3 regions of the Citricoccus alkalitolerans genome follow, and region 1 is predicted to be linked to each of the others. Evidence: riboswitches for the same ligand, from Rfam matches in the RefSeq annotation. Region 1 holds a riboswitch; each other region holds the start of a gene.

Region 1 (2,257 bases):
AGCTCTCATCCGGGGTGTTGAAGCCGGGGAAGCGCTCCGGCTGGGCGGCGAAGTCGAAGGTGCCGCCGTCCACGATCACACCGCCCATGGCCGCGGCATGGCCGCCGAGGTACTTGGTGGCGGAGTGGACCACGATGTCCGCCCCGTGCTCGATCGGGCGCAGCAGGTACGGGGTGGCCAGGGTGTTGTCCACGATCAGCGGCACCCCTGCCTCGTGGGCCACGTCGGCGACGGCGCGGATGTCCAGCACGTCCCCGCGGGGGTTGCCGAGGGTCTCGCCGAACAGGGCCTTGGTGTTGTCCTGGATGGCGTTCTTCCACGCAGCCGGGCTGTCCGGGTCCTGCACGAAGGTGGTGCTGATGCCGATCTTGGCCAACGTGTGCTTGAACAGGTTCTGCGTGCCGCCGTACAGCGAGGCCGATACGACGACGTGGTCCCCCGCACCCGCGAGGTTGAGGATGGAGAAGGTGGTGGCGGCCTGACCCGAGGCCAGCAGCAGGGCCCCGACTCCGCCCTCCAGGGCGGCGATCTTGCCCTCCACGGCCTCCTGGGTGGGGTTGCCGATGCGGGAATAGATCGGGCCGAGGTCCTTCAGTGCGAAGCGGTCCGCGGCGACCTCGGCAGAGGGGAAGTCGAACGAGTTCGACTGGATGATCGGCAACACGGTGGCGCCGTAGGGGTTCTCCTCCGGGATCCCGGCATGGACCTGGCGGGTCTCGAAGCCCCACTGGGCCGGATCGGCGGCGGCTTCGGTGTTCGGGGTGCTGTTGGGGGTGTCAGTCATGTGACGGCTCCTGTCAGTTCAGGGCCACCTGCGTGGTGCCGGCGGGCACGGACATCGTCCAGCAACCCGACGCGGCGTGGTGGCCCGCGCTTGCCGGTGCCGGTTGGCACCTGCCTGGTCCTCACCCGGGGCACCCCACCGCGAGCTGGAGGGTTGCCGGCCAGCAAGCCGGGGCTTGATGCTGGCACTCATGACCTTCCTCAAGTCTGCCAGATCGGCTCCGGGGTTTCATCCCCGACCACCCTGGAACGTCGCATTGCGCCTCACAGCGGGGCCCGGGTGGCCACCACCTTGACGGACGCCGGCACCCGGCACCAGGCGGCAGTCAGACCTGTGACTTCGGCCACATTTCAAGTGAGGTTAACCTAACCGGTCCGTGACTGAAGAAAGTGCGACGATATGGGCATGATGCGCCTGGATCACGTCTCGTACGCCGTTGGACCCGAAGAAGGACTCGCCGCCACGGTGGATCGCCTCGCCGAAACGCTCGGCATCGAGCGCGTCAAGGGCGGTGTCCATCCCCGCTTCGGCACGCGCAACGCGATCTTCCCGCTACGCAACCGCCAGTACCTCGAGGTGGTCGAGGTCCTGGACCACCCCTCCTCCGAGAAGGCCCCGTTCGGCCAGGCCGTCCGCGCCCGCTCCGAGATGGGCGGCGGCTGGATGGGCTGGTGTGTCACCGTGGACGACCTCGCGCCGTTCGAGGAGCGCCTGGAGCGCCAGTCCGTGCCCGGCAACCGGAAGTTCCCGGACGGCCGCGAACTCACGTGGCGCCAGATCGGCATCAAGGGCCTCATCGCCGACCCACAGGTCCCATACCTCCTGCGCTGGGATGAGGGCACCGAGGAACTGCACCCCTCGCAGGCCCACACACCTCAGGCTGAGCTGTCCTCCATCACGATCGCCGGCTCCCGCGATCGGGTCCGCGGCTGGTTGGGCCTGGACGATCCGGAGGAGAAGGTCGAGGACCTCAACGTGGTCTTCGAATCACCCTCCGGCACCCCCGGAATCCTCGAGGTCACCTTCGAGACCCCCAAGGGCACCATCACCCTGTAGTTCTGTCACGTTCAGTTGAGTTGGGGTGGGAGTCTTCGTCGAACACCCACCCCAAGTCGACTGAGAGTCGGGATCAGGTGCCGGAGCCGAGCCTCAGGTGCCGAACAGGCCCGCCGCCGCCAGCAACGGGTAGGCCATGAATCCCGCGGCATCCAGGAGGAAGTGCGCGATCACCAGCGGCATCACCCGCCGGTACCTCAGGTAGACCGCGCCGAACACCAGCCCCATGAGCAGATTGCCGATTCCCGGGCCCACCCCCTGGTAGAGGTGATAGGCCCCTCGTAGGACGGCGCAGGCCACCAGCACGGTGACGGGATGCAAGGGCACGACGGCGCCGCTCCCCCACACTCGTAGCCCGCCCTCACTGCCGGGCCGGCTCGGATCAAGCCCCGCTCGCAGCTGCTGCACGTAGCCGAG
Region 2 (2,257 bases), on a different contig from region 1:
GGCCATCGCCGGGACCATCGGCGCGGGCGGTATCGGCTTCCTGGCCGTGACCTACGGTTACCAGCGCTTCGACATGACCGTCATGCTCGGCACGATCGTCCTGCTCATCATCACCGTCCAGCTCGTCCAGTTCGTCGGCGACCGGATCGCCCGTTCACTGACCCGGCCCTGAGTGGCCCCGCACCCTGTTGAAGGACCTCATATGAACTCCGAGAAGAAGACTCCGGCGACCACCGGGAAGAAGGTGACGGCTGGACACGATCACGGCTTCACCCTGCGAAAGTCATTCACCGTGCTGCCCTGGTCGCTGGCGGCCATCGCTACCGTCGCTGCCCTGGTCCTGGGTCTCGTGGTGATTCAGCAATCCAACAGGCCGGCTGTGGCCGCCGGTGAAGAGGCCGAAATCACGAGGCCGCTGACAGTGCACTATGAACCGGCCATGGCCGGAGAAGAGAGCTTGGTGGAGTTCGTGGCTGAGGAGATCGCGCCCGACTACGGCGTCGAGATCGAGGCCGTGGGCATCGCGGATGGAGTCCAGGCCAATCGGTCCGTGGCCGAGGGCCAGATTGACGCCACGATCTTCGAGCACCAGTGGTACATGAAGCAGGTGGCGGAGGGTAACGACCTCGATCTGTCCACCACGGTGGAGATCTACCAGTGGGCCTTCGGCCTGTACTCCACCCGATACGACAGCGTGGAGGACTTGCCGGACGGCGCCACCGTGGCCGTGCCCACAGACCTGGCCAACCAGGGCCAGGCGCTATGGCTGTTGGAGCGCGAGGGCTTCATCGGGCTGGACCCGGACATTGAACCGCGCACCGCCCAGCTCAAAGACGTGGTGGAGAACCCGCGCCGTCTCGACTTCACCGAGATCGACCTGTTGTCCATGGCCCGGACTCTGGACTCGGTAGACGCCGCCCTCGGCTACACCAACCTCTTTGACGCCGGCAAGATCGGCCGGGACAAGGGCATCCTGTTCCCGGACCCGCCCCGGACCTACGCCGCCTGGCTGATCGTGGGGACCGAGTTCAAGGACACCCCGGAAACCCGCAAGCTCGTCGAGGTCTTTTCCGATCCCCGGTTCGAGGAGTACCTGGAGACGACGGACAACCCGCTGGTCGCCGGCGTCTTGACCCCCGTCTCTGAACAATAGGCAACGCCCACCTCGCAGCATGACCCCGTGGGGTCAGGAGTAACCACGGTTCTCTGACCTCACCGCATACCTCGCATTGGACCCGGGCCGTCGCCGAGTGGTCTGATGGAGGGGACCACCATCCAGAGCGGCTGAGAGATCTGGCTCGTCGACGCCGCAGCAACCCGCCCGTCAGGGGCCAGGGTGCTACCGCCAGGACCGATGGAGCTTTCACATGACGTCCGTGTCGTCCCGCTACACCGCACTGTCCGACCGTTTCGCCCCCGCCTTCGCGGAAGTGGCGCAGGGGGAGGTGCCCCGGGAGGCCGGCCGCCACCTGCCCTTCGCGGCCTTCGAACAGCTCCGGGAGCAAGGCTTGGGCGCCCTCAGCGTCCCGGAGACTGCCGGCGGAGCGGGGGCGAGCCAGGAGGACGCCTTCCGGCTGCTGATGGACCTCGCCGCGGTGGACGCCAATACCGCCCACCTGCTGCGCAGCCACCTCAGCTTCGTCCAGCATGTGCTGGTCCAGCCCGACCGCACCGTCCGTGATCGCTGGCTGCGGCGTGTGGTCGAGGGGGAGGTGGCCGGCAGCGCCCTGTCCGAGGGACGCGACGCACCGCTCGGCGGGCTCGGAACCACCGTGACCCAGGACGAGGCGGGGCAGTTGCTGATCAGCGGCAACAAGTTCTACACCACCGGCAGCATCTTCTCCACGTGGGCCCTGGCCACCGTCCGGCTGGACCCCAGCGTCTCCCGTGCCCTCCGACGCAAGGTCCTGTCCCGCGGCACCGGATCTCGGCGCGCCGCATCCCAGGGTCCAACATCCCTGGGCACGACGCCGGCCGCGGCCTTGGGCGGTCGGGGCGGCTCCCAGCGGGCCGACGTCGCGCTGGCCGTGGTGCGGGTGCGGCAACCGAGGATCACCGTGAAGGACGACTGGGACGGCTTCGGACAGCGTCTCACCGGGACGGGGACCATGGTGTTCCGCGGTGCCGGTGTGGAGGAGCTGCTGACGCTGCCGTCCGCCGACGGTCCGGTCCCGCTGCACCACGAGTCCACCCTGATGGCGTTGCTGGCGGGCATCGGACGGGCCGCGCTGCGTGACGGCGTGGAACAGACCCGGCG
Region 3 (2,257 bases), on a different contig from region 1:
TCGAGCTCGAACTCGGCCAGGTTGATACCCATCCAGCCGGACATCAGGACCAGTCCGCCCTCCACGTCGATGTACTGCGTCAGTTCCTCGTACTTGGCGCGCGCCTCCTCGTCGGTGGCGCCCGTGACGATGGTCTGCATGGACATGATGCGGATGTCGTAGGGATCGCGGCCGGCCTCGACCGCCCCCTGGCGGATCTTGGCGGCAGTGCCCTTGATCATCTCGTCGGTGGGTGAGTTGATGAACACGGCCTCGGCGTGCTTTCCGGCGAAGGCTCGACCGCGCGTGGAGGCGCCGGCCTGGTAGATCACCGGGGTGCGCTGCGGGCTGGGCTCGGTGAAGGCGATGCCGGGGGTCTTGAAGTAGGTGCCCTCGTGCTCGATCCGGTGGACCTTGGACGGGTCGATGAAGACCCCGGACTCCTTGTCGTTGACGACCGCGTCGTCCTCCCAGGAGCCTTCGAGGAGCTTGTAGACCACGTCGAGGTATTCGTCCGCGTGGTTGTACCGCTCGTCGTGCTCCATCTGGTCTTCCTGGCCCATGTTGATGGCGGCGGAGGGCAGGTAGCCGGTCACCACGTTCCAGCCCACGCGGCCCTCGGTCAGGTGGTCTAGGGTGGCCAGGCGGCGGGCGAACGGGTAGGGGTGCTCGTAGGCGGTGCCGGCGGTGACCCCGAAGGTCAGATTCTTGGTGACAGCGGCCATCGGCGGGACCACGAGCATCGGGTCGTTGACCGGCACCTGCGTGCCGGCCTTGAGGGTGGCCTCGTCGGAGGAGTTGTAGACGTCATAGGGCCCGAGCACGTCGGCGATGAAGAGGCCATCGAACAGGCCCTGTTCCAGGGTCTGGGCCAATCCCGTCCAGTAGCCCAGGGTGTTGTAGTCGCGGGCGCGGTCTTCGGGGTGGCGCCACAGGCCGGGTGACTGGTGGGCCACACAGTTCATGTCGAAGGCGTTGAAGAGGATCTCACGCTTGCCGGCGGCGGTGGTGGGCACGCCCTCGGGGAGATGGCTCGTTCCATGGACGTTCTCGTTGCTGGGGACAGACACGGTGATGCTCCTTCCATCGGTCCTGGCGGTAGCACCTGTCCGGTTGCCCGGTGGTTGCTGCGGCGTCATCGAGCCAGATCTCTCGGCCGCTCTGGATGGGTACCCATCGATTGCACCACACCTCCGGGCGCGACCCCAACCGAGGTTCACGCGGAGTCACCCAGCCCTTCCGCTGTGAGGCAGAGATGAGTACCCATCTCTGCCCTCACACCGGGATGGCGGCCTTCTGTCAGCTCGAGGCGAGGACCACGATCGGATCCGTGGTCGGTGCCTCGGACCCTCCGGCCGGTTCCACCGTGACGGCGAGCGCGGCATCCGCCGGCACGTCCTGCATCCGCACGAGGGCGAGGCCGTCCTGGACCTCCAACAGGCCAGCCGGCTGGGGAGCCGTCTCACCCTGGATCGTCCACATCTGATAGTCGCGGCCCTCCGCCGGTTCCGGCAGTCCCCGCGCGGCCAGCACGGTCTCACCGGACGGGGCCCGGGCCACTTCGATCTCGCCTCCGCCGGTCACCGGGGATTCCAGCCGCTCGGCCCCGTCCACCTGCAGGATCTGCTCGATCGCCGTGAGCTGATCGCCCTCGGTCACTCCACCCGTGGGAGCCCACGGCTGGCTCACCACCACGGCCACGGCGACGGCGGCAGCCGCGGCGGCCGAGACCGCCCCCACCCACCAGCGGCGCGCGGCCGGCCGGCGTCGGGCACGGTGACTGTCCAGATCAGAGATGCCGGCTCGCTCGGCGCCAGCACTGGAGCCGGCTGCTCCGTGGGCCGCCAGGGGCGAGGCGTCGCCGTCCGCAGCGGACCGGGCGCCCTGCTCGGGCCCTGCCACGGCCGAGAGGACACGGTCCCGCAGATCGGCGGGAGGCTCAGCCGGTGTGCTCACCGCCAGGCGGGCGACGGTGCTGTTGAGGGCATCGGCCCGGGCGCGGAGCTCGGGGTCTGAGCGGAGCCGCTGCTCGATGGCGCGGCGCTCGCCCTCGTCCACGGCATCCAGGGCCCAGGCGGCGAGCAACTCGGCGTCGATCACGTTCCCGTTCTTGTTCTCGTTTCCGTTCGTCATGCTCCCACCCCCAAACAGTCCTGTAGTCGTTGGAGCGCACTGCGCATCCGGGATTTCACGGTGGCCAGTTTGGCCCCGAGTCGTTCAGCGACCTGCCGGTAGGTCAGTCCGCCGTAGTAGGCCTGCGTCACGGCCTCGTACTCCA

What was found. Region 1 has a riboswitch for S-adenosylmethionine ahead of ABD134_RS01420 (O-acetylhomoserine aminocarboxypropyltransferase/cysteine synthase family protein). Riboswitches for the same ligand answer to the same signal wherever they lie in the genome.
Region 2: another riboswitch for S-adenosylmethionine. It lies ahead of ABD134_RS10090 (acyl-CoA dehydrogenase family protein); the one in region 1 lies ahead of ABD134_RS01420 (O-acetylhomoserine aminocarboxypropyltransferase/cysteine synthase family protein).
Region 3: another riboswitch for S-adenosylmethionine. It lies ahead of ABD134_RS10105 (LLM class flavin-dependent oxidoreductase); the one in region 1 lies ahead of ABD134_RS01420 (O-acetylhomoserine aminocarboxypropyltransferase/cysteine synthase family protein).

What each region holds. Positions count from the first base shown of each region.
Region 1 is NZ_BAAALH010000001.1:326,326-328,582, reverse strand. Features, by position in the region: gene ABD134_RS01420 (O-acetylhomoserine aminocarboxypropyltransferase/cysteine synthase family protein) at 1-784, opposite strand, end outside; SAM riboswitch class IV at 866-980, opposite strand; gene ABD134_RS01415 (VOC family protein) at 1,184-1,840, shown strand; gene ABD134_RS01410 (CPBP family intramembrane glutamic endopeptidase) at 1,934-2,257, opposite strand, start outside.
Region 2 is NZ_BAAALH010000002.1:918,653-920,909, forward strand. Features, by position in the region: gene ABD134_RS10080 (methionine ABC transporter permease) at 1-172, shown strand, start outside; gene ABD134_RS10085 (MetQ/NlpA family ABC transporter substrate-binding protein) at 203-1,153, shown strand; SAM riboswitch class I at 1,269-1,361, shown strand; gene ABD134_RS10090 (acyl-CoA dehydrogenase family protein) at 1,368-2,257, shown strand, end outside.
Region 3 is NZ_BAAALH010000002.1:922,067-924,323, reverse strand. Features, by position in the region: gene ABD134_RS10105 (LLM class flavin-dependent oxidoreductase) at 1-995, opposite strand, end outside; SAM riboswitch class I at 1,060-1,151, opposite strand; gene ABD134_RS10100 (anti-sigma factor) at 1,279-2,112, opposite strand; gene sigK (ECF RNA polymerase sigma factor SigK) at 2,109-2,257, opposite strand, start outside.